One region of the Paenibacillus sp. FSL H3-0302 genome, then DNA from elsewhere that is predicted to be linked to it. Evidence: a T-box and tRNA genes for the amino acid it is inferred to sense, from the RefSeq annotation. Region 1 holds a T-box; the other holds one or more tRNA genes.
The links. The T-box of region 1 lies ahead of pheS (phenylalanine--tRNA ligase subunit alpha). A T-box ahead of a tRNA ligase gene usually reads a tRNA of that ligase, here a tRNA-Phe.

Region 1 (15,634 bases):
CAACCCAAAATATACCCCGGCATAAAACACAATACTAAATAACCCCATTATGTACAGGAGCTTACGATCAAAATAAATAAGAGCAACCATAATCGGCATCATAAGTGTCATCTGAGCACCGTCAACAAAAGGCTCTAATACAAAATACATAAGATAGGACACTAAAAACCCGCAGCTAACCACCCCATATTTAGGGGACTGTTTACTATAACGCAGCCACAGCTCCGCAGTAATCATAAGGAACACAATTAGTAAATTACAGGCTATAAATAAATGCCATAGATTCGTATCCATGGTTGTTTTTATTTGGAGTCGGTCAATATTCGACAAAAACAGCAACTGTGAAATTAATAAAAGAATGACTACCATCCAATAGCCTTGTAAGATTCTACGGTGCCAAACCTCCGTACTTAGCGCATCATTAATACTTGTAATATGTATCCCCTACTTTTATACGTTAATGTAATAGCTTTCATTATAATAAATTTTAGTTATATTTTCATCATTTTTTTGCAATTTACGACAAAGTTTGAACAGTCTGCCTGTTCACATATTTTTCACATTTCATCAAAGCGCTTACTTAAATTTTAAGTTATGATGTCTACATAATTGTCACATTTTCACTATGCTTGGACTTCTTGGGAGGGGATTTAGATTATTAAAAAATTTGCAATTCTACTTTCAATGGTGTTCGTTATAGCACTTACAGCCTGTGGGAACAACAATGATAGTGCTGCTGGCAATACTAACACATCGGAGCCGGAAATCGAGGCAGAAACAGAACTCATAATCACAGCTACAAATTACAGCTTTGATCAGGAAGAATATCATCTAAAAAAGGGTGTTCCCGTCAAAATCATTTTTAAAAATGATGACGGCAATCACGGTATCCTTATTCCAGAGTTCGAGCTGCAGCTTAATGAAAAAAAATCCTCAAAGGTGATCGTACCCGAGGAAGCTGGAACTTTCGAAATGACCTGCTCCATTATGTGTGGCTCCGGACATAGCGGAATGAGAGCTACAATCATCGTGGAATAGATTACACATAAACAGCCGATTATTAGGGATTCCCCCTGAGATCGGCTGTTTTTTTAATTTGAGCTCATTAATAAAGAGAGCTGACCCGAAATAGATCTCTCTACTCATCAGGTCAGCTCTTTTACTTGCATCCGGCACTCAACTGTCTTGCTCGATCAGTTGAATCCATTCATTATATTCATTTTGTAGCTTGGCATATTCCTCTTTAAGGTTACGATGCTCATCTGTCAGCTTGTCAAGCTCTTCCTGACGCATTTCAAACTGGAGCTGCAACAAACGAAGCTGTCCTTGAACCATTTCATAGCTTTCACCAACTTCACCTAGCTGCTGAAGCACTTCGCTACGTTCACGATCAATAGCTTCCTGCTTCATTTCAGCCTCACCGGCTTCCTGCTGCCAAATGTCGATCTCCTCACGCAGCTTTGCTTCGAGATCCGTCCACTGCAGCTGCTGATCGGATAGTTCCTCGTACTTATGCTTCCAGGAAGCTCCGTACGCCTCTGCTTCCTTCAGCACTTCCTGTTGCTCAGCAACAGTAGCAGCAGCTTCACGACTAGCTTCAGATAACTCTTCTAAGCGTCGTGTTGCCTCTTCGCCTTCTTCCTGCAACAGTTGATATCTTTCCTGCAGGCGTTCTCCTTCTTGCAGTACATCGTCGTATTGAGCAATCAATTCCTCATAACGAACACGAAGCGCAGACAATTCCTTCTGAGCCTGCACACCTTGCTCCCGAAGTACCGCTGTTTCGCGTTCTGCATCTGTACGAAGCTGAACCTCCTGATCCAGCTGCTGTACTAATCCATCGGCTTGCCCACGTAGCGTGTCGATCTCTTTCTGGAGCAACACGGATTTCTCCTCAGACTCCAGCAGATTCATTTCCAGTTCACCAATATCTTCCATGCGTTTATCCGAAAGCTCCTGCCAGTTAGCCGCCTCTGCTGCTGATCCCGCAAGCTCTTCCTGAACACGGTGCAGATTTTCACTCGTCTCCTGTAGTGACGCTCTTAGCTCTGTAGCTTCATTCTGTGACTGTTGATAACGCTGGCGTAACTCTTCCAGCTCCTCATTCAACAGTGTGCCCAGCTCAGTAGCCGTGCGCAGCTCTTCACTGAGCTGTTCTTCACGTTTAACAATCGCTTCATATTGTCCAAGAAGCGTCTGTCTTGCATCTCGTTCACTCTTAAGACTGGCTTCAGCCGCACGTAATCTGGACTGAAGTTGCCCTGTCCCACCACGAAGCTCAGCCAGCTGTTTTTCCAGCTCTTGAATATTTTGCTTATGTCTATGCTCTTGAGTGCCTTGTGACTGCCGCAGTTCCTTATTCTTGGTTTGTTCCCGCTGCAGTGCTTCACGTTCTTCCGCCAGCTCTTTGCCTAACTTCGCTTTGGTACTCTCAAGCTCTTTACCTAAGGTCAACTTGGTATCTTCAAGCTCCTTACCTAACGTCAACTTGGTATCCTCAAGCTCCTTACCCAGCGTCAATCTGGTATCTTCGAGTTCTTTACCTAATGTAGACTTGGTAACCTCAAGCTCTTCCTCCAGTGTTGACTTGGTCACGGTCAGCTCAAGCTGCAGAGCAGACAGCGTGTCTGTCTTCTCCTTGGTCAGCGTCTCCCGGATGTTCTCCAGCTCTTGCAGATGAGCAGCCTTCTGCTCCTCCAGCTGCTGCAAACGGATGGCTTCCGCCTTCGCCAGTTCCTGCCGCTGGTGTTCACGACTAGCTGCCTGCTCTTCTTCGTAGCTTGTCCGCAGTGCTTGCAGCTCTATCTCGCGCTCAAGCAATTCTTCTTCCAGCTTCTTGCGTGCAGCTTCCACAGCTTGCACTGCCTCCTGAAGCTGTTCCGCATGTACCTTGCGTTCATTCTCCTGAATCTCCAAATGCCGCTTACGTTCTTCCTCCGCAGCAGCAATCAGTCGCCCAGCCTCTTCTTTGGCCGCAGCTTCAAGTCGCTCGAATTCTTCTTGCCGCTCCCGCTGTACCTCCAGCAGGCGAGATACTTCCAATCGCAGTTCACTGCGTTCACCTGTCATCATGTTTAGTTCATTTTTGAAGTCCTGAACCTGAATAGCCTGCTCCGCCATATGTACAGCTGCAAGCACCGCTATACGCGGTGTGTCCAGTCTGGTGTGAGATTTAGAAATCGTGCGCATATGTTCATCAACATAACGGGCCACTTGTTTCATATATTCAGTACTGCTTCCGACGAGTTTATAGGAAGTTCCGTATATCTCCACGGCGACACGTGTCCGGTCCATAGCCACAGTTGTGCCCTCCTTTGTATGTGTGCGGATTCTAAGCTAGTTTCACTTCTTCTATTGTAGCTTTTTTGGTAAGCATTTGGCAAAATCCCTAATATTCAATAGATTATGGCTGATATTCTCCGCTTTGCACTCTACCTAGAAAAAGCCGCAGCGAATCTCAGTTTCTAAATGGATTCGCTGCGGCTTTACACAATTCCTGCTACTTTCTTAATTCTGCACCAAAAGTTTGTTGAAGAGATGCTAATACCTTCTCATGCACCTCTCCTACTTCCTCATCAGTCAGTGTATGTTCACTATGACGATACAGCAGTGAGATCGCGATGCTCTTCTTTCCATTCTCCAGCTTACCACCAGTATAAACGTCAAATACCTGGACGGACTGGAGCAAAGTACCTCCGTTATCGCGGATGGAAGCTAGCAGATCACCCGCTGGTACAGCGGAATCCACGACCACAGCAATATCCCGCTCCATTCCTGGGAAACGCGGAAGCTCATTATATTGCAAACGGCTTTGCGCACTTTCATATAACGGCTGCAATAAAATTTCTGCCGCATAAGTATCCACCAGATCCAGCTGTCTTTGCAGATCCGGATGAATCTGTCCCATCGTTCCGATCTTCACACGACCCTCGTTTCCGAGTAAATATACCGACGCGGAACGCCCAGGATGATATCCTTCTGGACTATCTCCTACATAGACGATTTTATCGGTCAGCCCTAAATGAGCAAATACCGTTTCCAACGCACCCTTCAAATCAAAGAAGTCCACAGGCTGTGCCGAAACATTCCATTGCTTCACTGTTAAGCTTCCGCTAAGCAGCAGCCCCAGCACCGGCAGTTCGCGTGGCTGACGAGTCAACTGTTCTTCATCCGTGAAGAAGACGTTGCCGATTTCAAACAATGCCAAGTCGCTTTGACGACGATTGGTATTGTAGCTGGCAATATCCAAGAGTTGTGGTAGAAGGCTGGTACGCAGTACGCTGCGTTCTTCACTCATCGGCATAGCCAGCTTCACCGCTACTGCTCCTTCTGATAACTCAGGGAACATTGTGCTTTGTTGCGGCTGGATGAAGGAGTAACCCATCACCTCTTGGTAACCGCCATGTGACAATAGGCGACGCAGTTCACGACGGAGCGCTTGCTTGTGAGTTAGTGCTCCTGGCGTTGTAATTCCTTCAATTAGAGTCGTTGGAATATTGTCATACCCGTACAGGCGGGCAATTTCTTCAATAAGATCAACATCATAGCTGATATCGCCACGTCTGGTTGGGACTTGAACTTCAATCAGCCCTTGTGCGGTATCTCCACATTTGAAATGTAGACGGCCAAACAATGTCTTCACTTCCAACAAGGACAAATCCGTTCCCAGATAACGATTCAGTTTCTCTAAGGACAAGGTGAGAACCTTCTCTTGAACAGCGTCAGTTCCTGCTTGCACGATGCCTTCATGGACCGATCCGCCAGCATAACGTGCAATCAGTACGGCTGCACGGTTCAATGCAGGAATAACTGCACTTGGATCCACTTCCTTCTCGAAACGAAGGGAGGCTTCAGAGCGAAGTCCCAATTGACGCGAGGTTTTACGAATCGTTCCTCCATCAAACTTAGCAGATTCCAGAACAAGGTTTACCGTCTCAGCAGTAACCTCTGTATCCCGTCCACCCATTACTCCGGCCAGACCTACAGCTTTTACTCCATCAGCGATAACGAGCATTTGCGGCTCTAGCTTACGCTCTTGACCGTCAAGTGTAACCAAAACTTCACCTTCATGGGCAAGACGAACGCCGAGTTCTCCACCTTGTACTTTATCTGCATCAAAAGCATGCAGCGGCTGTCCATATTCCAGCATCACATAATTGGTAATGTCCACAATATTATTAATTGGACGAACCCCAGCAGCCATCAGACGATTCTGAATCCACAGCGGTGATGGTGCAGGTTTAACACCTGCAATATAACGAACTGCATAATGGCTGCAGTATTCTTCATCTTCAATCTTGACGGAAATGGAATCCGCAGCAGGACCACTGATCTCAATCATTTCGCTTTTTGGATCAGGTAATTTAACTTCACGCCCAAGAATTGCACTTACTTCATAAGCAGCACCAATCATGCTGAGGCAATCTGAACGGTTCGGAGTCAGATCGAATTCCAGAATCTCGTCATCTAAGCCGAGGACCTTGGAAATATCCTGACCAATCTCTGTCCCTTCAGGCAGCACAAGAATACCTTCTTGTTGCTCTTTTGGAAGCAATTTATCATTCAGTCCCAATTCTTTGGCCGAGCAGATCATTCCTTGCGACAGGACACCGCGCAGCTTGGCTTTTTTGATATCCAGTCCTGGCAGCTTAGCGCCAACCATTGCTACAGGTACAGTTTGACCTGCAGCTACATTTTTTGCGCCGCAAACGATTTGTAGCTCCTCATCTTGGCCCACATCCACGATACATACGTTCAGCTTGTCTGCATCAGGATGTTTTTCCTTTGATTTCACATAGCCGGTTACGATGCCGGAAATGCCTTTATTGCGGCGCTCTACGCCGTCAATCTCAATGCCGGCAGCGGTAATCTTCTCCGCTAGCTGTTCGGCGGTTACTCCTTCAATCGATGTATAATCAGCCAACCATCCGGTTGATACTTTCATATCCGCTCACTTCCTTTATGTTTCAGATGTATTTATTTCACTGTCGTTCGCGCTGCTTCCTGTGGGAGAACACTCCAAAGCCATTCTCCGCCACTATCAGCCAACGCGCCCACAAAAACTAAACGCCCTTGAATTGCTTCACAAAACTCATGTCATTACTATAGAAATGTCGGATGTCATCGATGCCGTATTTAAGCATCGCAATCCGCTCTACACCCATTCCGAAAGCGAAGCCGCTGTACTCAGCAGGATCATAGCCACCCATTTTCAGTACATTTGGATGCACCATACCTGCGCCAAGGATTTCTAACCATCCGCTTTGCTTGCATAGTCTGCAGCCATCGCCGCCACATTTGAAGCAGCTTACATCTACTTCAACACTTGGCTCAGTGAATGGGAAAAAGCTCGGACGAAGACGAATGCCTGTATTCGGTCCAAACATCTCCTGCACAAATTGTTGCAGGGTGCCCTTCAGATCACTCATTCGAATGTTACTTCCAATGACCAAACCTTCGATTTGGTGGAACTGGAAGGAATGCGTTGCATCATCATCATCACGGCGGAATACTTTACCCGGGCAGATGATTTTTACCGGAGCTTCACCGTTCATAGCCTGCATAGTACGAATCTGTACCGGCGAGGTTTGTGTGCGCATTAACAGGTCATCCGTTAAATAGAAAGAATCCTGCATATCACGTGCCGGGTGATTCTTAGGCAGATTTAGAGCTTCAAAGTTATAATAATCGGTCTCTACTTCCGGACCTTCAGCTACACGGTAGCCCATGCCGATAAAAATATCCTCAATCTCCTGTACGACTCTGCTAAGCGGGTGAATGCCCCCTTGCTGCATACGGCGACCCGGTAAGGTTACGTCTACTTTTTCAGCCTGCAGACGTTGCTGGGTTTCCTGCTCTTGAAAAGCCTCCTGCTTCGCGCCGATAATCTCCTCAATAGCACTGCGAACTTGATTCGCTACTTGCCCGATTACCGGACGTTCCTCAGCACTAAGTCCTCCCATACCGCGCAGAACCTCTGTAAGCTCACCTTTTTTACCGAGATACTTCACTCTTAGATCATTTAGTACCTGCGGATCCATAACCTCCTGCAGCTTAGCCAGCGCTTCAACCTTCAATGCTTCCAACTTCTCTTTCATGGCCGTGTACAGCCCCCTTCAATCATTGTCTAGTTCAACAAAAAAAGGCCTTTCCTCCCGGTAAGGGACGAAAAGACCGTGGTACCACCCTTGTTAGACAAGCTGATCTGTTCCCCTTAAGAGCTTCATTCCCTCTTTTGGCTGGAGCAGATACCTATCTCACTTTATACAGAAATAACGGTCTGTGACCGGTATCCCCTACCCTTCCCTATTAGACAACTTAAGGAATTCAGGGAACTGCTCCGGAGTGAACTTCGACAGCTCTGCTTCTTAGAAACGCTCTCAATCCGCGGCGTCTCCTCCCTGTAAGTCAGGCACTGTGTACTCTTCTCCATCACTGCATTTCACAATTCATGCTAATTGTCAGGTATCTCTTTACTACAAGAGATATGTCTCTTTATTATATGCAAAATCTGTCGTTTTGACAAGCTGGACAAAATTAGGCTAATTTTTATCTTCTTTTAAGCTGGCTTTAAGCTTCAGAGCCATTTTTCCAACTTTTTTTCAGCTAACATTCAGCGGAGCTTGATAATTTCCATTACTAGGAAGGCTTGCTTATCCACTCGGGTGCACCTTCGCAGACTATTAACTATCCTATTGGGAGGAAATCAAATGCATGTACGGAGAATAAAAGTAGCCGCGGTGCTGCTAAGCACAGCTGTACTTAGCCAATCTGCAGCGTATGGAGCTCATACCGCTTGGGCCGGGACTACATCCACCAAAATAGCAACAACAGCTTCCGTATCCGCTCTGGATAAACTAGGCTCCATAGCCTTGAAGACTAACATCAGCGCAAAGCTGACGGATGTCAGCTTATTAACTCAGGATGGCGGAAATATTCTTACATACACACTCAGCTACTCTAATGGAAGCAACGCTAGCCTCAATCTGGTGGACTTTTTCTCCAAAGTAACTACTAGCGGCGGTACAGTTATTCAAGGAAGCCCTATTACCAGCAGTGCAACCATCAAATCCATTGCCGCGAAAAGCAGTCAATCTATCACCTACTATGTAAACATCGGCAAATCCACCTCTTTAAACGGGGTCAAAATTTCATTGTACGGATGGGACTTCAACACCACCGATTATCAAAAAAAGCTAGGGAACTTCACCGTACCCACAGGATATTCACAAGCTGTCGCCAGAGGGCAGAGTAAAAAGATCACCCTAAACAATCTCCCTGTAACCACCAAGGCAGAGAGCCTGCAAATTTATAAATATAACGGTAAGGTCTATGCCAAGGTTGGTGTTAGCTTCACTAATCAAGGAACCAAGGTGCTCAGTGATACTGGACTTAAAGGATACCTCGCTTCCGCTGGAGGATCTGTATTTGAACTCGCACTTGATGACACCAGCACCAGCTATAAAGTACAGCCTCAGGAAAAGAAGACGATCTACTATTTGACGGAAATCCCTTCTTATATGAAGACAGACAACATGGCGCTGCAATTTGCCGGAGAAGATGCCTCATTAAAAATAGCGTTGCCGGTTGTCGCCTACAATCTCCCCGCTGCAACAACACCGGATCTTGTCGTAGCCAGCAATGTCACGAAGAAGCTTACAATCAGCAATAATACAGTCGAAACACAGCTGAAAACGGCTAACGTCTATGCTGACAATGGCAACGCAAAGTGGACACTACAGTTCCGCATCAAAAATAGCGGCAACAAAGCGGTGAATGTGCCTGCCTATGAACTTGCTATTAAAGCCGCTGAAGGGTATAGCTTTCCGGTAGATACGAAGGATTTTACCAGCCTAACATTGAAACCGCTTGAAGAAAAGATTATTGAACTCAGCGCAGATGTACCACTCACACTCAATCAAGGAACATTGCAGCTGCAAATGACTGAGCCGGCTGCTGAAGGCAAGATCATTTTTCCTACCGCCTATTATCAGATCCCTTACACGCTGCAAACTAACAATTGGCAGGACACGGAATACCCCATTGAGAACAGTCACGGTACATTTGTTGTCAAAATTGCAAACATTCAAAGACTCCCTTGGTCCGACAAAGACCAGATCGTAGCTAAAATCAACATCCGCAACACTAAATCAACCTCTGTTCAGCTTCCTGCGCTTACAAGTGTCGTCAAAGCTGGAGAAAGTGACATCAGCAGCACTTCCCAGGTTGTCTCAGAAAGTACGCAAACCATCCTCGGTCCAAATGAATCGGCTGCTGTGTATGTCGTAGCCAATGTTCCTTATAGCTATACTTTCAATCAATTAAAAATCACCCTGCAAGAAACTTCAGGTGAAAGTAAGCTTAACTTCCTTTCTCTAAGTACTACCCAACTGGACAGCCGGGTACAGAGTGTTGCAGCTGAAAATTCTTTCCATCTTGAGCTTGAAGGTAAAAAAGCGGAATTACTTGTACGCCGGACCCTCGTGTACCCAGGTACAGATTCAAATCTCTTGTACACAGAACTAGAAATGAACAGTGAGGAATCGCGTAAATCCGAACAGGCTCAGCTCGTAGCCTATTACAAAACACAAGACAATCAATATTATGAAGCCGAAGTCACCCAGTCCAAAACCTCCACCAGTCCTAACGGAAAAAGTCTGGTCACCCTCTGGAGTAAGCTCCCTCTCGGTATAGATCCAGCGAACCTTGTCCTTTACATCGGGGAGGGTGTTTCTGAAGGCAAGCTTACCGCTCCTGGCGGTCAATCGTCGGGTTACATCAATACGGTATCGCTTGGACTGAACCAGTTGGGGGTGGAGCCCAAAGGCAATCTTTTGAACGTGGAAATGTTTCCTTATACTCTATCCGTTACAAATGCAGTCGCCACCGTCACCGCTGGTAAAGATACGCTCAGCACTGCACTAACCTACAACATGTCAGCCAGCACGCTTTATGAATCAGGCACCTATGAGCACAAACTGGTGTTGGAGCTGATTGACCCCTTAGGACAAAGCATGGAAAAAACATTAACGCTTGGCACAGATCTACAATTAGGTAACTTCAAGTCGTACACCACAACCTTCACAAGCAGCCTGTACAAAACACTGGGTGGCGGCGCAATCCGGTTGAATCTATACGACGAATTCCAAGGCCATCGAAATCTGCTGGGAACACAAACCTATGTTGTCACTTATCAGGCGGCATCAACGACTTCGAACAGCAACTCTACTTCTGGTACAGATCCAGACACCAGCAATACATCCGGCAATTAATATGATGAGCTATGGAGGATAGAAATGAAGAAGAAAAAAATAGTGTTCTGGACTCTTGGAGTAGTAGTTGTAGCCACAGCAGGAATGCTGGTTTATACATTGTTACCTGATAAGAACAGTCAAGCCGCTGAAGCGCCTGTTAATACAGCTACCGTTACAAAGGGCGATATCGTAGTTAGTGTATCCGGAGCCGGCTCCGTGATTGCTACAGAAACTGGTAAAGTAAAAACGAAGGACAGCGGGACCGTAGCTGAGGTTCTTGTCAAAGAGGGCGATCTCGTGAAAAAAGGCCAGACTTTGATTACCTTTGAAGGCAATGATCTGAGTGACAATCTCAAGCAGGAGCAAACTTCACTTGCCTCACTTGAGACCGATCTTGAGGACAAGCAGGAGCAATATAAGAAGCTGGCCGTATCAGGTGCAGCAGAAGATGAGCTGGCAAATGCCAAACGTTCGATTGAAAAGGCCAAAACCGACATTTCGGCGCAACAGGAAAAAATAGCTTCTGTCCAAGAAGATATGCTTCCTCCTGATCCGTTAACGGCTCCTATTGACGGAACTGTAACGACAGTTAATATTGCAAGCGGTGAAAAAGCCATGGACGGCTCTGAACTCATCGACATTACCGATTATGCTAATTTAAGTGTAGTTGTGCAGGTGGATGAGCTTGATATTCCTACTGTAAAGCTAGGGATGCCTGCCACTATTTCATTGGATGCTCTGCCTGATACGGAATTCAAGGGCACGGTTACGAAAATAGCTAATGAGGGCACCGCCTCAAACGGTGTCTCCCTCTTCGATGTTACCATAGGTCTAACAAGCTCCGAAGGTGCTCTTGTTGGAATGTCTGCGGAAGTTTCAGTAACCACTGCTGAGAAAAAGGATGTATTAACAGTACCTATTGAAGCTGTACAAGAAAGAAACGGAAAATACACAGTTTCTATTCCTCTAGCAGCGGGTTCAGTCACAACTTCCAAAACTGCTGGCGAGGGCCAAGTACCAATGCCTAGCGGTGCCCCTGACGCTCGCGACGGCGCTATGCCCAGCGGGGCTCCTGACGCTCGCGACGGCGCTATGCCCAGCGGGGCTCCTGACGCTCGCGGCGACGCTATGCCCATCGGGGCTCCTGATGCTCGCGGCGGCGCTATGCCCAGCGGGGCTCCTGACGCTCGCAGCGGCGCTGCCGGTGGAAGAAATCGCGGCAATAGCTCAGGACAGATGGTCACTGTCGAAGTGGGTCTCCATGATGAGAGCAGCATTGAAATTGTCAGCGGACTCCATGAAGGGGACCAGGTGATCATCCCTACCGTAATCTCTACGAAAACCGGAACAACCAGCACGGAAACGGAAACTAGAGGTGGTATGGGCGGTATGGGTGGCGCTGGCTTCGGCGGCAGTGGCTTTAGTGGGGGTGGCGGCTTCACCGGAGGTGGCGCTGGTGGTATGGGCAGCGCACCAGGTGGTGGCGGAGGTGGCGGCAGATGAGTGCTTCAGCACCTCTGATCGAAGTTCACGACATGTCCCACGGCTACACAATGGCCGGAGAAACCATGACGGTCTTAAATAGCCTTTCCTTTACAATTGATCTGGGGGAGTTCGTAGCTATTATTGGTCCCTCCGGTTCTGGTAAATCAACACTCATGAATATGCTTGGTTGCCTCGATATCTCCGATGAAGGAAGTTATCTTCTAGATGGACAAGAGGTTCGCAAGTTATCCGACAATAAGCTCGCAACGATCCGCAATGAGAAGATCGGCTTTATCTTTCAAAATTTCAACCTGCTCCCCAAGCTGTCAGCCATTGAAAATGTGGAGCTGCCATTGATTTATCGTGGCCTCTCCCATCGGGAAAGAAGACAACTAGCACAGGAAGCACTCATTAAAGTAGGGCTGGAGGATCGGATGCATCACCGCCCTTCTGAGCTTTCGGGAGGACAGCAACAGCGGGTAGCGATTGCCCGGGCTATGGCGGGATCTCCCCCTATTCTACTCGCCGATGAACCAACCGGGGCACTGGATACGCGAACGGGGCAGGAAGTCATGCAAATGATACGTGAGTTGAATAAGCAAGGGCATACCATCATCCTTATCACACATGATCTGGAAATAGCTAAACAAGCGGAGCGGATTATTCGTATTCAGGATGGCAACCTCGTGGAAGATCGGAGGAATGCGGGGTGAAATTGTACCAAAGCATGAGAATGGCCCTGAAGAGCATCAACAGCAGTAAGGTTAGAGCGTTTTTAACGATGCTTGGGATTATTATTGGAGTCTCTTCGGTCATCATTCTTGTTTCTGTTGGACAAGGAACTACTTCACAGATCACAGAGCAGCTAAACGGACTAGGCACAAACCAACTCACTGTAAACATTACTGGCCGTGGGGCGACTACCTCTCTCACCTATGAGGAAGCCCTTGCTCTAGGGGATATAGAGGGTATAGCAAATGTAGCTCCTGTGATCAGCGGCAATGCTACAGCCAAGAACAAAACGGACAACGTTAGTGTAACTGTAGAAGGAATCACCCCCTCTTATGAGGAGGTTAAGGATTTTCATGTACAGGCGGGCCGCTTCTTGCTTGATATTGATAACGAATACCGGCAAAAGGTAGCGTTGATCGGTTCAGGTACGGCCGAAGATTTATTCGGTACAGATAATCCTGTAGGGCAGAAGGTCCAGTTAAACGGGATTAGCTATAAAATCGTTGGGCTTTTAGAAACAAAAGGCTCCAGTCTAAGTGGTTCCAACGACGATATCATACTAATTCCTATAAGCACTGCAGAACGCCAATTAAAAAGTAAAGGCGTCCGTTCCATCACCATTAAGACAACTTCAGCAGATACTGTAGCAGCTGCAAAAGAAAAACTGGAAAGTACGCTTGATGCTAAATTCAATTATGCGGATAATGCTTTTAGTGTGTTTGATTCTCAGGAAATGCTGGAAACTGTCAATTCCACAACAGATACACTTTCCATGGCGCTTGCAGGCATAGCAGGCATCTCACTTTTTGTCGGCGGCATCGGAATCATGAACATCATGATCGTATCTGTCAATGAAAGAACACGTGAGATTGGTATCCGTAAAGCAATTGGTGCCAAAAAATTCGATATCCTCGCTCAATTCATGATTGAATCCATCGTGCTCAGCGGTTTGGGTGGGGTGCTCGGGGTTGGCATTGGTGTCGCGGGCAGTTGGCTGCTGGGTAAATACTCAGCACTTACAGTTTCGATTGCTTGGGATATGGTACTGATCTCTTTTATTTTCTCCTTACTCATCGGTGTGATTTTTGGAATGATGCCTGCGAACAAAGCCGCACGACTTCGCCCCATTCACGCACTGCGTAACGAATAATGAATGATTAGCTGTCCTATAGTCATTAAGATGACTAAGGGCAGTTTTTTTTCAGCAGCTGTAAAAGGTATCATTTATGATCGAGTTGGGTAATAGGAACCATCGGTTTGAATATAGATAATTCAATAGGCCCATACACTAAACTTTAAATTTTGTCTTTTTGATTATTATCTGAGTAAAGATTGCTCTATAAGCAGCACGTCCTATATACTTGATATACTAGAAACTACCATTTACTCACACGTACACTTTCCTATGTTTTCCCACTATGTATACAACACCTCTTTTATCCCAAAAGCACCTTCAAACATCAGTGAATGAATTAAATTACGCCTGACCATAGATTGCGTTCTGCAGGTTCTACTTAAGCAGCAATAGATTTTCTTAATCATCTTATACAGGGAGAAGATGACTGTGGCAGGATTCTTTGAGTTCAAGGTAACACGCAAACTATTCTATGTCTTCGCTGCAATCTCCGTCCTTCTGGTTGGGATCAGCGTCGCCTCGCTACTCTATTTAAATTACACGATTAATAGATTGTCAGATTCTCTTTATGATGATATATATCAGAACTCTAAGCTCATACTGAGCGCGGATCGTGATCTGCATCAAGCCGCTGTAGCCTTGCAAATCGCAATGGGTCCAAACCTAACAGCCGCAGAAGGTGAACAGTTCACTAAGGAGTTTATAGATAATAATCTTCAAGCGGAGGAACGAATAAGTGTAGCAAGATCAAATATCAACGCTATAAAAAACCCTTACAGTGATATGAAACAAAGTGGAATTATCCTTTCCGAATTAAAAAACGAGCTCAGCTCCTTCGAAACTACCATTATCAAATGGAAAAATTCAGGGTATACGCTAATAACAGAACGGACGAAGAGCAGCTGGAACCCAGATTCATATTCTACACTCACCCTAAACTCGCAATTCAATGAAGCTAGGGCACATCTCGATCAAGCAGAGGACTTGATTGGCAACTACGCCTTGCAAGTAACGGATGGTTTTGAGGATAAAAAAAGCGCTTTGTTCTCTCTTTATTCACTCCTCTTATTTGTGTTTCTCTTAGTTATTATTTACCTTGGACGCAAAATCATCTGGCTCCAGAATGAAATGCTGGAAGAACAAACACTTTATCAGCTTATCGGTGAAACTATGTCTGATTTCATTATTTTGACGGATCCCAACGGGTTGATTCTATATGCTTCTCCCTCACACTCCAGTATTCTAGGTTATGTGCCTAAAAAAGGAGATCCGTTATCCAACTACATACGTGAACCGGAAATTGCCTGGGCTAAATTAAAAAGTGTTGTTCAGGGAACTCCGCGCATTTCTGAACTGCGCATGCGCGGAGCAGAAGGCCAATGGGTATGGCTTGAAACTAAGGTGTCACCTGTTCTCGGCAGCCGTAAATTCCCAGCACAATTTATGCTGTTATCTCGGGAAATTACCCAGCGAAAACAATACGAAGAACGACTACATAAGCTAGCTTTCTATGACCATTTAACAGCGATTCCCAACAGGGCTCATTTCAAAATGTATATGGAGAACCTTATCACCCAACCCGAAGGACGGAGGCAAAATATTGCGCTTGCCCTGCTGGACTGTGATAGATTCAAGCAGCTAAATGATACCTTAGGCCATCTGGCTGGAGACGAATTTCTTCAGCTGCTCTCCCGTGAACTTCAGCATACGGTTAAAGGAATAGGTCAGGCCTTCCGGATCGGCGGAGATGAGTTCGCAGTTGTACTGCATCGATTCACTTCTCCAGAGATGCTTGAAGAAACACTGCAGCGGTTACTTAAACTGTTCAACAAGTCTTGGTCTGTTGATAACGGGTCCAGCTTCCACACCTCCGCGAGCATCGGAGTCGCTTTATTTCCTGAACACGGAAGCAGTATTAATGAACTGCTGCGTGCCGCCGATTTGGCGATGTATCGCTCTAAAGACCATGGTGGCAATAAAGCCAATCTCTACTACGAGCTTGTGGACGAAGGGTTAGCTAACCAGACCA
Region 2 (15,634 bases), 2.8 Mb from region 1:
GACTGTTTTTTCAAAATCATTCCCGCCATAAACAAGCGACGCAGCTACAAGAGCAGCATTATTATTTGTATGGACCGCATCATAGTGACTAAAAGTATCCCAAATGTTACGAACCAACTCCCGCTCACTTTTGGCCTTCTGCGCAATATCTATCCCCCGCAAAACATCACTGGCCAGACGACTGGTACGCGGAATCTCGCTAAGGCCAATCTCTAGGATCCGTTCATTATCCTTCTCTGCAAAAGCTGCCGATATCATCGCCGCGTTAAACATCTCACCGTAGATGCCATTTTTCACATGTGAAAATGAAGCGTCGCGCCAGCCTAGTTCTGCCGCAAGCTCAGGATAACCTGCTGCGCCATAAGCCAGTCCATCTGCGCGTATAGCGGCACCAATCCACTCGCGGTAAGGGTTTAAGTGCATCCGCACTCTTTCCTGCCGCACCAGCCAATCCGCAGGCTTCTCGCCATGCAGATGAGAGGTCTCCTGCGCAAAATTCATATATGACTGTGTCTCCGCCGTGCACACCTGACTATATGTTAAATGTGTATGCCACAGCTTTCCGATATCCCAAGAATCCCAGTTCAGACCCTTCTGCTCCAGCAGCATAAGACCCAGGACAGTGTAGCGAATATCGTCATCGCTTTCCATATACTTGATCGTCTCGCGGGTACTCGCATGTGTCCATTCACTTAAGCCAAGACCATATTCAGCCTCTGCCCGTGAATGCCCAGGCGTATAGCCAGTAATTGGCCAGGCGTCCGCACCCTGAAACCATAGCTCAATATTCTCCCAGCCCGGACGGCCATCTTTCCCATAGAGATAGTCCCAATACTCCAGCGGTTTCCCGAGTGCGCAGCCGACACTTCTACCGAGCCAGGCTCCATAGAACTTATCTCTCCATTCCGCTTCGCTCCAGTCCGCCTCAAGCTTACGTGGGCCTTCTGGACGTAGATGACGAATCTCCTCCAGAGAGGATGGCTCTTGATACGGAAAATCCTCACTGATCGTAAGCTCCATTAGCTCATTGTATACCTGCATCAGCTTGAGCTCATCGGCACCAGCAGCCGCTAGCTTATCCGCAAAACCCTCAATCAGACAACCTTCTTCTCCACGCTGAGCAATTTCAAACTGCACGGTCTCTTGAAGTCTCTCCCATCCTGCCATAGGCTACTTCCCTTCAGCCGCTAGCAGCAGCTCTTGATCAAGCTTTTCCAGTGAATCAAAGATCAGCTTCATAAATGCTTCCCGGTCAACGCCCACCAATACTTGCACATTCGCTGGACGATCCGTCTTCTTCCGTCTGTCTGCAACTGTCATTCCCCGCGTCAGCTTGCCTTCTGTCTCCACCGTTACATATAGATGCTTAGATTCAAATAGTTCCGGATGCAGCAGCCAGGCAACAGCACATGGATCATGCAGCGCACTGCCGACATAGCCCATTTTTTTACCGTAAATCGAATAGAAATCCAGCAATTCTCCGACCATTGTAGACACTGGTCCCCGCTCTTTCAATGCTAGGATCTCATCTTCAAAAATAGCAGCCTTATCGGTCACATCCAGACCACTCATTGTGATCGGAATCCCCGACTCAAACACAATACGGGCTGCTTCAGGATCTACATAGATATTAAACTCCGCAGTAGAGGTGACATTCCCATAAGAGATACCTCCCCCCATCAGTGAGATTTTTTCAATTCTGTCTTTAATCTCTGGATAAGCCGTGATTAGCAGTGCGATATTTGTTAAAGGAGCCATCGGCACGAGCGTAATCTTCTCCTCTGAAGAACGGATGATATTCAGCATAAACTCCACAGCACCCTGCTCTACAGGGCGGAATTTACTTGGAGGCAAAAGCGGCCCATCCATGCCCGATTCTCCATGCGCTTCCTCACCTGTAACAAGCTTGCCGAACAGTGGGCCAGCAGCCCCTTTAGCTACAGGAATGTCAGCATTCACGAAGCTGATCACCTTCAGGGCGTTTTCCGTGATTTTATCTAAAATTTGGTTTCCACCAACCGTTGTAATCCCGCGCAGATCTAACTTCTCCGAATTTGCTATGGCAAGCAGTATCGCTATTGCGTCATCATGCCCTGGATCGCAGTCAATAATAATAGGTGTTGGCATAGTTACTCACTCCTTGTCTGTGTATCAATCATTTCAATCGCTATTTAACTAGCGGGCTTTTAAGTTTTTTATTTTTTTTTCGTGTCTCAGATACTGCGTAGATCACAAGTCCAATTACTGTGGCTACATAAGGAAGAGTGGCGATTAGCTCCGCAGGAATCTTCAACACCTGTAGCGCATTCGACAATGCATCTGCAGTACCAAATAATAAAGAGGTCAGCGCCGTGCCTACGGTCGTACTTCTTCCCATCGACTCAGCGGCAATGGCAATCCAGCCCCGGCCAGCGATCATATCGCGGGTAAACAGTGACAAATACCCCATCGACATATAAGCACCGCCTAAACCGGCAAAAAATCCGCTAAGCAGCAAAGCCATATACTGTATTTTTACAACACTTACACCCACGGATTGAGCCGCATGTGGATTTTCACCCACTGAACGAATGCGCAGTCCAAGCGGTGTACGGTTTAATAGATAGTAGACAACAAACACAGCCAATATAGAAACATACGTCAGAATGTGATGCCCCGATAAAATAGGTCCAAGCACCGGGATATCCTTCAACAAAGGAATCTGGACACTAGGTAGAACTTTACTCGCCAGCGAAGTGGAAGAACCCTTATCGCCACTAAGCAGATAGAGGATAAACACAGTGCCTCCCGAAGCGAACATATTAATGGCCACACCCCCGAGAATGATATGTGTTTTGAATTTCAGGGTGAAAAAAGCTAATATTCCAGCGATCAATGTTCCAGACAGCACCGCCCCAAGCAGACCTACCCATGCGCTATGTGTATAGCTGCTTATGATGACACCCGCTAAAGCGGCAACAAGCATGATGCCCTCCATCCCAATGTTAATGATCCCTGCACGGTTGGAGATGAGTGCGCCGAGCGCGGCGAACAGAATCGGAGTCGTCACGCGAAGGACAGAGAACGCAAAGTCAGTTGTAAAAATCACATCAAACAAACTATTCACGCTTCCTTCGCCTCCTTCAAGAGCATCCGATTTTTCCAGAATTTCAGAAATTGCTCAGCCGAAATCAGAAGAATGATAATTGCCTGTATAATTGAGATCATCTCTGAAGGTACATCAGACAGACGCGCCATCATGTCAGCCCCAATTCGAATGTACGCTAGGAATAATGCAGAGCCGATTACGGACAGCGGATTATTTTTGGCTAACATCGCTACAAGGGCACCATCCAAACCATAACCAGGCAGTGACGTCCATTGGAAACGGTTATACATCCCCAGCACTTCTACGGAGCCCCCCATACCTGCGATAAAACCTGCAATCAAGTGGACGAGAATAATAACCTTGGCTGTCTTCATACCGGAATAACGGGCAAAGTCCCGGTTGATGCCTGTCATGCGCAGCTCATATCCCCATTTCGTTTTGTATAGGAATAGATGAGCTGCAATAATAAGCACGATAACGATAATAAGACCGGTATGAATACGGGTGCCCGAGACCATTTTACTCAGCAGTGCCGTTTTCTCGAATTTGTAGGATACATTGGCAAAAGCTTTAGCATCACGCAGATGATAGTTCAGTAGGTATAGCCCTACTCCGAACAAAATATTATTGAACATTAAGGATGTAACCAACTCATTAGCATTCCATTTTGCCTTCAGAATACCAGGTATTGCCGAGAGCAATGCTCCTACAATTGAACCTGCAGCAATAGCTACCATCGGATGCAGCCAGCCGTCCAGCGTTAAATGAATAGCCAATACGGAAGTTACAACACCGGAGAAATAGAAAATCCCTTCAGCTCCCAGGTTAAACATATTGGCTCGAAACAACAAGGATACTGCCAACCCAGTGAACATGAGCGGAATCGCCATCTCAATCACATTACCAATATGACCTTTACTGGATAACGGCTCTAATAGGAATATACCAATCGTCTTCACAGGCTGATTACTGACCAAAGAGATGATCAGAAAGGCAATAGCGAGTGCAATAACGATTACCGCCGATGTCCGAATGTACTCAAAATATTTAACTTTAAACATGATTTACGGCCCTCCCGATGTGCTCCTCGTCCTGTCGATGAATCCCCAGCATATAAAGACCTAATTCTTCCTCACTAACCTTAGATGGCTCCTCGAAAAAGGCAACAATCTTACCCTCGTACATTACTAACAGACTATCGCTGATCTCCAAGATCTCATTCAAATCTGCCGACACTAGCAAAATCGCGCAATCGTCTGAACGTAATTCCAACAACTTTTGATGTATGAACTGGGCTGCGCCTATATCCACACCCCGTGTCGGCTGTTCTGCAATAAGCAGCTGCGGTTCAGTCGAACACTCTCTAGCTACGACCACCTTCTGCATATTACCGCCTGACAACATTCCTATGGGCTGAGAAGGTCCTGAACAGCGGACTTTAAATTCCTCTACAAGGGATACTGCTAGCTTGGCAATTCGTGAGCCATTCAAAAAAAGACCTTTATTCATTGCTTTTGTACGATACTGAGTAGATAGCAGATTATCAGCTATGCTTGCTTCACTAGCGATCCCTTGCCACATCCGATCCTCCGGTATATAGGAAACGCCTAGCTTACGAATATCCAAAATATCCGATTCACGGATATCCTTTCCCTTCACTAGTACAGAACCCTGACTTGAGACACCTCTCAAGCTACCTGTAAGAGCTTCAATAAGCTGTGTCTGCCCGTTGCCTTCTACACCAGCAATCCCAACGATCTGCCCACCACGTACCGCAAAATTGATATCCGACAATAATGCTTTGCCATCTGCATCATTCACACCGAGTCCCTGCACCGTTAGTACTGGCTCACTAACAGCCAGAATCTCTTTGTCATATTTCAGCACGACATCTCTGCCGACCATTAACCGCGAGATTTCCTGTTCTGTCACATCCTGTGTTTGAAAAACACCTTCACTACGGCCGCTGCGCATAATCGTAATTCTGTCGCAAATCGCTTTGACTTCCTTTAATTTGTGCGAAATAAAAACTATCGTATGCCCCTGTTCCCTTAATTGCTTAAGCTCGCGGAACAATTCCTCTGTTTCCTGTGGAGTCAACACCGCAGTTGGCTCATCAAGCACCAGAATTTTCGCACCACGCAGCAGCGCCTTAAGAATCTCAACCTTTTGCTTCATCCCAACTGTAAGATCCTCTACTTTTGCCTTTGGATCCACGGCCAGATTGTATTTCCTTGCGGTCTCTTCCGTCATGCGCACAGCCTCGGCATAATTAATGCCAACTCCTCTGCGCGGCTCCATACCCAGCACCATATTCTCTGCCACCGTAAAAGAAGGTACCAACATGAAATGCTGGTGGACCATGCCGATGCCTCTATCAATGGCGTCCTGAGCGGATTGCAGCTTTACTTTTTCACCCTTGATATAGATCTCGCCTTCACTTGGCTCTTCCATGCCGAACATAATCTTCATTAAAGTCGATTTACCTGCACCGTTCTCACCTGCAATCGCATGTATTTCTCCCTCACGTAAAGAAAAATGCACGTCTTTATTTGCAACGACGCCATTGGGATATACCTTGGTAATTCCCCGCATTTCCAGCAGAGCTGTGTACATAGGTCTCAACGCCTTTCAACTTGGAGGTCTGCAAAAATATACAGCTGGAATTCCCCTGACTAGAAGAATCTCCAACTGTAGGTTTATCTCTATAGAGCTGATCTTAAGATTTAAAGCTTAAGGCTTAACTGCGTTACGAATAGCTTCTACCTCTGCGGTTTCCATCCCCATCGCATTATCCACTTTAATTTCTTTATTGATCAGCTTTTGCTTCACTTCTTCAACCTTGGCCTGAAGATCAGCCGGGAATACATTTTTATAAATATCATTCTCAGCAATACCTACACCATCATCTACAAAGCTCATTACATCACGTTTGCCCATTTCTAGCGTACCCTCTTGCAATCTCTTCACTGCACCTAGAATAGCCGTATCAATCTTTTTAATAGATGAAGTAACGATTAGATTTGCTTTTTCACTATCTGTATCGTTAATCAACATTGCCTGATCGGAGTCTACACCGATTGCATATTTTTTCTTCTCTTTAGCTGCGTCAAAGATCCCAAGACCTGTACCCCCAGCCACGTTAAAAATAACATCCACACCGGAGTTATATTGAATTAGAGACAGCTCCTTACCTTTTGCCGGGTTAACAAAATCACCAGCGTACGACACAGCCACTTTTACATCAGGATCAACGTACTGAGCACCTTGAATGTAACCGACCAAGAAAGCATTAATCCCCGGAATATCCATACCGCCCACAAACCCAATCACATTCTCAGGGGTAGCATTCGGCATATCCGATTGTGTAGCTAATGCTGCTACTGCACCTGCCAAGAAAGATACTTCATTTGTCGCATAAGACATGTTGTACATGTTATCTGGTGCTTCATCGATGTCGGTATCATAATTAATGAATTTTTTGTCTGGATACAATTCTGCCGTTGCATTAAACATCTCTGTAATTTCAGAACCGCCAGAAATAATTACATCCCAATCCTCGGAAGCGATATCGTTAAATGTAGGCTCCCATTTCGTTTTATCAACGCCCATTTCAACAACCTTTGTTTCTGCACCAAGTTCATCCTTAACCTTTTGCAAGCCGTTATTAGCGGAATCAAAAAATGATTTATCCCCAAGTGTCCCCGGAATCAGCAATACAACCTTGAGTTTATCCCCTGCACCTGTTTCTCCACCCTCAGCAGCGTTTGATCCAGTATTCGCAGAAGAACCGTTATTGGACGTGTTATTCCCACATGCTGTGACCAGAACCATCACCATTAATAACAACAAAGAAAGAACTTTTTTATTCATTACTCTATTCCACCCCTAATTTTAGTTGGTTAGTAATCCGCAGAATCCCATCTTCACCCATTGTATAATTCACGGTTCAAATGGAAATTCTCTTTTTTCCAAATAAAGTATCATTAAAAGTAATAAATTTAACGTTTAGGCTCAAAAATAGCAATAAAAATACCATTATTATTAATAATCCGCTTTATTTCCGAACGAGATGGCCAGTCAGGTTGCGAACTTTCGGATTTATTGATACGATCATAACAAATATTATTAAAAATAATTATATGATTTCGGTCATTGTTTTGTACGATTCGGCTAAAACATAAGTATTGGAGGATCATCATGGATCGTGTTCTATATATTGTAAGTGCCACACATGAGCTAAATACTTATATCCCTCCACACCAGCATGAATGCTACGAACTAGTCTATTATTTACAGGGGGTAGGGACAACCAATGTTGGCCCACGAAGTTACCATTTTCGCTCCTCTTCTTTCGCGCTTGTGCCACCCAATCATAAACATGACGAGCACCACCGTGAGGATGCAAATGTATTATTTGTAGGCTTCCACTCGGAACACCCTAATATGAGTAATCTGCTCGGCGTATATGAAGATGATAAAGATCAGACCGTTCTTCAAATCCTGCTGCGAATGAAAGCAGAGTTTACACGCAAGCAAGACGGATTCTCTGAGCTTCTAAACCTACAAATGAGCGAGATTACCGTCCATCTTATGAGGCTTCTTAGTGCCTCTGGATATCAATCCCCAACAGAAGATCGAGTACAATATGTCCTTAATTATATGAATGAGCATTATCGCCATAAATTGTCCGTCGAAACACTATCAGAAATGTCCGGATATAGTTACGATCGTTTTCGCCATCTATTTAAAGAACGTTTCGGGTCTTCACCCCTGCGGTATTTGCTGTTAAAACGCCTGGATTATGCAAAGTCTCTATTACGTCATACTCAGATGCAAATCTCTGAAGTATCTGCTGCTGCAGGTTTTGTGAACGATGCCCAATTCTGCAATATGTTTAAACGAGAAATAGGTCTTACCCCGCGAGCATTCCGCATTAATAATCAATCAGGTTAATCACTAATCAGATTAAAAAAAGCCGTTGAAATAGAGAAACTCTCTATTCAACGGCTTACTGCTGTAAACCCAAGGACATAAAGAAAAAAGGTTTGTAAGATTGCTTATAAAAGCATTCTTACAAACCTTTTTAAGATACCGGCGAGAGGACTCGAACCTCCACGGTTTCCCACTCGATTTTGAGTCGAGCGCGTCTGCCATTCCGCCACGCCGGCACATATGAACTAAATGGAGGCGCCACCCAGATTTGAACTGGGGATAAAGCTTTTGCAGAGCTTTGCCTTACCACTTGGCTATGGCGCCATGAAAACTTGGAGCGGACGACGGGAATCGAACCCGCGACCCTCGCCTTGGCAAGGCGATGCTCTACCGCTGAGCCACGTCCGCATAAAATGGCTGGGGATATAGGATTCGAACCTATGAGTGACGGAGTCAAAGTCCGTTGCCTTACCGCTTGGCTAATCCCCAATAACATTTTAAAGTAAAATGGGGCGACTGATGGGTCTCGAACCCACGAATGCCGGAACCACAATCCGGTGCGTTAACCCCTTCGCCACAGTCGCCATATTAAGTTGATATTGTTGCCATTATTCATTTTAAAGTAAATGGGGCGGCCGATGGGTCTCGAACCCACGAATGCCGGAACCACAATCCGGTGCGTTAACCCCTTCGCCACGGCCGCCATATTAAACTTTAGAAAGAACTTGGCAGGGGCAGCAGGAATTGAACCCACACCAACGGTTTTGGAGACCGTTGTTCTACCTTTAAACTATGCCCCTAAAAACTGGTGGAGGATGATGGATTCGAACCACCGAACACTCACGTGAGCAGATTTACAGTCTGATGCGTTTGGCCACTTCGCTAATCCTCCAAGGATGGTGCCGGCGAGAGGACTTGAACCCCCAACCTACTGATTACAAGTCAGTTGCTCTACCAATTGAGCTACACCGGCATGGCACTCATTCTTTTGTGATGATAAATGGTGGCTCGGGACGGAATCGAACCGCCGACACGAGGATTTTCAGTCCTCTGCTCTACCGACTGAGCTACCGAGCCATGATGAAAATGGCGGAACCGACGGGATTCGAACCCGCGATCTCCTGCGTGACAGGCAGGCATGTTAGGCCAACTACACCACGGTTCCAAAAGATATAATTGCTTAAGTTAATTGGTTGCGGGGGCAGGATTTGAACCTGCGGCCTTCGGGTTATGAGCCCGACGAGCTACCGGGCTGCTCCACCCCGCGTCAGTAAGAAAGTGTTATGGTGGAGGCTGAGGGGATCGAACCCCCGACCCTCTGCTTGTAAGGCAGATGCTCTCCCAGCTGAGCTAAGCCTCCATAAACAACAATTGTTATTGTACCAAAGTCCACTAGGATAAATCAAGTAAAAATTTGGTGACCCGTATGGGATTCGAACCCATGTTACCTCCGTGAAAGGGAGGTGTCTTAACCCCTTGACCAACGGGCCATACTAATTAAAAATTTGTGGCGGAGAGAGAGGGATTCGAACCCTCGAGACGCTTGTGGCGCCTACACGATTTCCAATCGTGCTCCTTCGGCCAAACTCGGACACCTCTCCATATGGCTCCCCGAACAGGACTCGAACCTGTGACAACTCGATTAACAGTCGAGTGCTCTACCAACTGAGCTATCAGGGAATATTCATACCAGGCTTGATGCCTGAAAACTGAATCCGAAACAAATCTGCATTCTACGTATAGGATAAGCCCTCGACCGATTAGTATTGGTCAGCTCCATGCATTGCTGCACTTCCACCTCCAACCTATCTACCTCGTCGTCTTCAAGGGGTCTTACTAATTGGGAAATCTCATCTTGAGGGGGGCTTCACGCTTAGATGCTTTCAGCGCTTATCCCGTCCGTACGTAGCTACCCAGCCATGCTCCTGGCGGAACAACTGGTGCACCAGCGGTACGTCCATCCCGGTCCTCTCGTACTAAGGACAGCTCCTCTCAAATTTCCTGCGCCCACGACAGATAGGGACCGAACTGTCTCACGACGTTCTGAACCCAGCTCGCGTACCGCTTTAATGGGCGAACAGCCCAACCCTTGGGACCTACTTCAGCCCCAGGATGCGATGAGCCGACATCGAGGTGCCAAACCTCCCCGTCGATGTGGACTCTTGGGGGAGATAAGCCTGTTATCCCCAGGGTAGCTTTTATCCGTTGAGCGATGGCCCTTCCATGCGGTACCACCGGATCACTAAGTCCGACTTTCGTCCCTGCTCGACTTGTAGGTCTCGCAGTCAAGCTCCCTTATGCCTTTGCACTCTGCGAATGATTTCCAACCATTCTGAGGGAACCTTGGAACGCCTCCGTTACTCTTTAGGAGGCGACCGCCCCAGTCAAACTGCCCGCCTGACACGGTCCCCGTACCCGGTAAGGGTACTAGGTTAGAACCTAGATACGATCAGGGTGGTATCCCAACGGCGCCTCCACCGAAGCTTGCGCTCCGATTTCTACGGCTCCCACCTATCCTGTACAGATCGTACCCAAATTCAATATCAAGCTGCAGTAAAGCTCCATGGGGTCTTTCCGTCTTGTCGCGGGTAACCTGCATCTTCACAGGTATTAAAATTTCACCGGATCTCTCGTTGAGACAGCGCCCAAGTCGTTACGCCATTCGTGCGGGTCAGAATTTACCTGACAAGGAATTTCGCTACCTTAGGACCGTTATAGTTACGGCCGCCGTTTACTGGGGCTTCGGTTCATAGCTTCGGGTTACCCCTAACCACTCCCCTTAACCTTCCAGCACCGGGCAGGCGTCAGCCCGTATACTTCGCCTTGCGGCTTCGCACAGACCTGTGTTTTTGCTAAACAGTCGCTTGGGCCTTTTCACTGCGGCCCCCTCGTGCTATTCACACTACCGGGGCACCCCTTCTCCCGAAGTTACGGGGTCATTTTGCCGAGTTCCTTAACGAGAGTTCTTCCGCGCGCCTTAGAATTCTCTTCTCGCCTACCTGTGTCGGTTTGCGGTACGGGCACCTTCTCCTGGCTAGAGGCTTTTCTTGGCAGTGTGAGATCATGACCTTCGCTACTACAATTTTCGCTCCCCATCACAGCCCAGCCTTATCGATGTGCGGATTTGCCTACACATCAGCCTCACTGCTTAGACGGACATCCATCAGTCCGCGTCACTACCCTCCTGCGTCACCCCATCGCTCATAGCGGATTACGGTGGTACAGTAATTTCAAACTGTTGTCCTTCGACTACGCCTTTCGGCCTCGCCTTAGGTCCCGACTTACCCTGAGCGGACGAGCCTTCCTCAGGAAACCTTGGGCTTTCGGCGGATCAGATTCTCACTGATCTTTTCGTTACTCATACCGGCATTCTCACTTGTGTAGTGTCCAGCGCTCTTTTCAGTACACCTTCAACCCCTACACAACGCTCCCCTACCCCAGATGCAAAGCATCTAGCCATAGCTTCGGTGGTGTGTTTAGCCCCGTTACATTTTCGGCGCAGAGTCACTCGACCAGTGAGCTATTACGCACTCTTTCAATGGTGGCTGCTTCTAAGCCAACATCCTGGTTGTCTGTGCAACTCCACATCCTTTCCCACTTAACACACACTTGGGGACCTTAGCTGATGGTCTGGGCTGTTTCCCTTTTGACAATGGATCTTAGCACTCACTGTCTGACTCCCGGCAATAAGTATATGGCATTCGGAGTTTGACTGAGCTTGGTAATCCTTGCGGACCCCGCACCCAATCAGTGCTCTACCTCCACTACTCTTATACCGAGGCTAGCCCTAAAGCTATTTCGGGGAGAACCAGCTATCTCCGAGTTCGATTGGAATTTCTCCGCTACCCCCACCTCATCCCCGCACTTTTCAACGTACGTGGGTTCGGGCCTCCAGTGCGTGTTACCGCACCTTCACCCTGGACAGGGGTAGATCACACGGTTTCGGGTCTACGTCCACATACTAATTCGCCCTATTCAGACTCGCTTTCGCTGCGGCTCCACCTTCTCGGCTTAACCTTGCATGTTAAACGTAACTCGCCGGTTCATTCTACAAAAGGCACGCCATCACCCATTAATAGGGCTCTGACTTTTTGTAAGCACACGGTTTCAGGTTCTATTTCACTCCCCTTCCGGGGTGCTTTTCACCTTTCCCTCACGGTACTGTTTCACTATCGGTCGCCAGGTAGTATTTAGCCTTAGCAGATGGTCCTGCTGGATTCATACGGGGTTTCACGTGCCCCGCACTACTCGGGATCCGTCTCGGAGAGAACACAGTTTAGGTTACAGGGCTTTTACCTCTATCGCGGGCCTTTCCAGACCTCTTCACCTACCATATTCCTTTGTAACTCCATGTGAGACGTCCCACAACCCCTAAGAGCAAGCTCTTAGGTTTAGGCTGTTCCGCGTTCGCTCGCCGCTACTGACGGAATCACTATTGTTTTCTCTTCCTCAGGGTACTTAGATGTTTCAGTTCCCCTGGTCTGCCTCTACATTTCCTATGTATTCAGAAATGAGTAACTGCGAATTACCACAGCTGGGTTTCCCCATTCGGACACCCCCGGATCAAAGCTTGCTTACAGCTCCCCGAGGCAGTTTCGTTGTTCGCCACGTCCTTCGTCGGCTCCTGGCGCCTAGGCATCCTCCGTGTGCTCTTATTAGCTTAACCTTGATTTTTCCGCAGGAAAATATCATACGATGACATTCTCTTTGGAATCATCTCACTAATAACATTTACTTGTTTGCACAAGTTGCTAAAAGATGTTCTAAAACGCAAATTCGTTTCGGTATCCAGTTTTCAAGGATCAAGTCTTACTTGAGAGCTTAAACTCTCAAAACTGAGCAACGAGTGAGTAACAGGCCTAAACCTGAGTTTTGGAAGCTTAGCTTCCGATTTGAATGTTCTCATTGCAGAGAACGATTCTCCATAGAAAGGAGGTGATCCAGCCGCACCTTCCGATACGGCTACCTTGTTACGACTTCACCCCAATCATCTACCCCACCTTCGGCGGCTGGCTCCCTTGCGGGTTACCCCACCGACTTCGGGTGTTGTAAACTCTCGTGGTGTGACGGGCGGTGTGTACAAGACCCGGGAACGTATTCACCGCGGCATGCTGATCCGCGATTACTAGCAATTCCGACTTCATGCAGGCGAGTTGCAGCCTGCAATCCGAACTGAGACCGGCTTTGATGGGATTGGCTCCACCTCGCGGCTTCGCTTCCCGTTGTACCGGCCATTGTAGTACGTGTGTAGCCCAGGTCATAAGGGGCATGATGATTTGACGTCATCCCCACCTTCCTCCGGTTTGTCACCGGCAGTCACTCTAGAGTGCCCAGCATTACCTGCTGGCAACTAAAGTTAAGGGTTGCGCTCGTTGCGGGACTTAACCCAACATCTCACGACACGAGCTGACGACAACCATGCACCACCTGTCTCCTCTGTCCCGAAGGCCGCTGCTATCTCTAGCAGATTCAGAGGGATGTCAAGACCTGGTAAGGTTCTTCGCGTTGCTTCGAATTAAACCACATACTCCACTGCTTGTGCGGGTCCCCGTCAATTCCTTTGAGTTTCAGTCTTGCGACCGTACTCCCCAGGCGGAGTGCTTACTGTGTTAACTTCGGCACCAAGGGTATCGAAACCCCTAACACCTAGCACTCATCGTTTACGGCGTGGACTACCAGGGTATCTAATCCTGTTTGCTCCCCACGCTTTCGCGCCTCAGCGTCAGTTACAGCCCAGAAAGTCGCCTTCGCCACTGGTGTTCCTCCACATATCTACGCATTTCACCGCTACACGTGGAATTCCACTTTCCTCTTCTGTACTCAAGCCACCCAGTTTCCAGTGCGACCTCAGGTTGAGCCCAAGGTTTAAACACCAGACTTAAATAGCCGCCTGCGCGCGCTTTACGCCCAATAATTCCGGACAACGCTTGCCCCCTACGTATTACCGCGGCTGCTGGCACGTAGTTAGCCGGGGCTTTCTTCTCAGGTACCGTCACTCCGGTAGCAGTTACTCTACCGGACGTTCTTCCCTGGCAACAGAGCTTTACGATCCGAAAACCTTCATCACTCACGCGGCGTTGCTCCGTCAGGCTTTCGCCCATTGCGGAAGATTCCCTACTGCTGCCTCCCGTAGGAGTCTGGGCCGTGTCTCAGTCCCAGTGTGGCCGTTCACCCTCTCAGGTCGGCTACGCATCGTCGCCTTGGTGGGCCGTTACCCCACCAACTAGCTAATGCGCCGCAGGCCCATCCCTCAGTGACAGATTGCTCCGTCTTTCATTCTTCTCTCAGGAGAAAAAAGAAATTATCCGGTATTAGCTACCGTTTCCGGTAGTTATCCCAGTCTGAAGGGCAGGTTGCCTACGTGTTACTCACCCGTCCGCCGCTAAGTTACTTTGAAAGCAAGCTTTCAAAGTAACTCCGCTCGACTTGCATGTATTAGGCACGCCGCCAGCGTTCGTCCTGAGCCAGGATCAAACTCTCCAATTAGTATTGAAAAGAGCGATATGCTCATTTTGAAACATCTGACGAGAAAATTAATTCTCTAATTTTGGATTTCACTTACGTGATTTCCTACTCACTCGTTGTTCAGTTTTCAAAGATCAAGCTGTTCATTTCGTCGATGCGTTGTTCAGCAGCGACCTTTATAATATATCACAGCGTCCTCGTTTTAGTCAACCTTTTTTTTAATTTCTTTTTTTGGTTGTCTTTCGAATGTTTTCGAAAGCACATCTCTGTGTCAGAGGGACGAGTTATAATTTAACACATGAACAAGGAAAGAGTCAACCATTAATTTTTCTGAATAAATATGAGCGTTTCATATTAGTAAACAAACAAAAAGAGAGTGCTCAGCCTCTCCCTATCCTTGCTCATCTCTCTATAATTAAACATCTTCTGCTGTATCTAATTCATCTCTATAATGTATAGCGGATCGCATGCCCTTCTCCCTCGTGAACATCAGCCCAAGATGTAATCTCTCGGATTAGCGAACGAGAAACCAGCTTTCGTAAAACAAGGGGTAGTTCAGACTCTAATTGACTCAGACCTGAATGCTGCAGTAATTCTTTAATGCTCCATGCTTCCTTACGGCTATTCAAAATATTAAAGAGCAATAGACAACAGTCCGTCATTTTGGACATAATCCCAAATTCACATGCAAGAAGCACAAGCTCCACACGTTGCTCTAAGGTCTCAGTACTGACCGTTAACTCCTCATAAAGTTTATGAACGGAGGTATTCATGCTTTTAACCTGCTCCCAAATAGCTGGCTCGGGGAAAGCACCCACTTCACTCACTTCTATTCTTGCCCAATGATATAAGGCTATCAATACACAGTTGTAAGCATCCATAATAAAGCCAGCCTCTATATAGCGCTTGGATTTCACATACATATGCAAAAAGCGAGCAAACTCCATAAATGCGACCCGTTCCTTAATCGGTCCTTCAAATTGTAATATCTCGCGGCGCATTTCCTCGAGTATTCCCTTGGGGTCCCAGATCACTTCCCCCCTCATCAAACTGATAAGAAGTTCGTTATTATCCCCTGCCATAACAGCCTGCTCCAAAGCAAAAAGGCCGATATGGACTGACTGGGTCCGTTGGTCACCGGCAATG

Region 2: it has a tRNA-Phe gene. The T-box ahead of pheS (phenylalanine--tRNA ligase subunit alpha) is inferred to sense a tRNA for this amino acid. The anticodon was not compared.

Annotation. Positions count from the first base shown of each region.
Region 1 is NZ_CP150284.1:1,917,693-1,933,326, reverse strand. It holds gene MHH50_RS08410 (GGDEF domain-containing protein) at 1-369, opposite strand, end outside; gene MHH50_RS08405 (cupredoxin domain-containing protein) at 685-1,038, shown strand; gene MHH50_RS08400 (hypothetical protein) at 1,177-3,300, opposite strand; gene pheT (phenylalanine--tRNA ligase subunit beta) at 3,500-5,944, opposite strand; gene pheS (phenylalanine--tRNA ligase subunit alpha) at 6,063-7,097, opposite strand; T-box leader at 7,158-7,444, opposite strand; gene MHH50_RS08385 (hypothetical protein) at 7,710-10,271, shown strand; gene MHH50_RS08380 (efflux RND transporter periplasmic adaptor subunit) at 10,296-11,756, shown strand; gene MHH50_RS08375 (ABC transporter ATP-binding protein) at 11,753-12,451, shown strand; gene MHH50_RS08370 (ABC transporter permease) at 12,448-13,620, shown strand; gene MHH50_RS08365 (sensor domain-containing diguanylate cyclase) at 14,035-15,634, shown strand, end outside.
Region 2 is NZ_CP150284.1:6,003,711-6,019,344, forward strand. It holds gene MHH50_RS26600 (ADP-ribosylglycohydrolase family protein) at 1-1,167, opposite strand, end outside; gene MHH50_RS26605 (nucleoside hydrolase) at 1,171-2,127, opposite strand; gene MHH50_RS26610 (ABC transporter permease) at 2,168-3,106, opposite strand; gene MHH50_RS26615 (ABC transporter permease) at 3,103-4,149, opposite strand; gene MHH50_RS26620 (ABC transporter ATP-binding protein) at 4,142-5,704, opposite strand; gene MHH50_RS26625 (BMP family ABC transporter substrate-binding protein) at 5,822-6,961, opposite strand; gene MHH50_RS26630 (AraC family transcriptional regulator) at 7,289-8,044, shown strand; tRNA gene MHH50_RS26635 (tRNA-Leu) at 8,181-8,259, opposite strand; tRNA gene MHH50_RS26640 (tRNA-Cys) at 8,274-8,347, opposite strand; tRNA gene MHH50_RS26645 (tRNA-Gly) at 8,357-8,431, opposite strand; tRNA gene MHH50_RS26650 (tRNA-Gln) at 8,438-8,512, opposite strand; tRNA gene MHH50_RS26655 (tRNA-His) at 8,532-8,607, opposite strand; tRNA gene MHH50_RS26660 (tRNA-His) at 8,651-8,726, opposite strand; tRNA gene MHH50_RS26665 (tRNA-Trp) at 8,750-8,823, opposite strand; tRNA gene MHH50_RS26670 (tRNA-Tyr) at 8,830-8,915, opposite strand; tRNA gene MHH50_RS26675 (tRNA-Thr) at 8,921-8,996, opposite strand; tRNA gene MHH50_RS26680 (tRNA-Phe) at 9,025-9,100, opposite strand; tRNA gene MHH50_RS26685 (tRNA-Asp) at 9,111-9,188, opposite strand; tRNA gene MHH50_RS26690 (tRNA-Met) at 9,214-9,290, opposite strand; tRNA gene MHH50_RS26695 (tRNA-Val) at 9,308-9,383, opposite strand; tRNA gene MHH50_RS26700 (tRNA-Glu) at 9,439-9,513, opposite strand; tRNA gene MHH50_RS26705 (tRNA-Ser) at 9,532-9,624, opposite strand; tRNA gene MHH50_RS26710 (tRNA-Asn) at 9,628-9,703, opposite strand; rRNA gene MHH50_RS26715 (23S ribosomal RNA) at 9,764-12,689, opposite strand; rRNA gene MHH50_RS26720 (16S ribosomal RNA) at 12,952-14,509, opposite strand; gene MHH50_RS26725 (nucleotidyltransferase-like protein) at 14,935-15,634, opposite strand, start outside.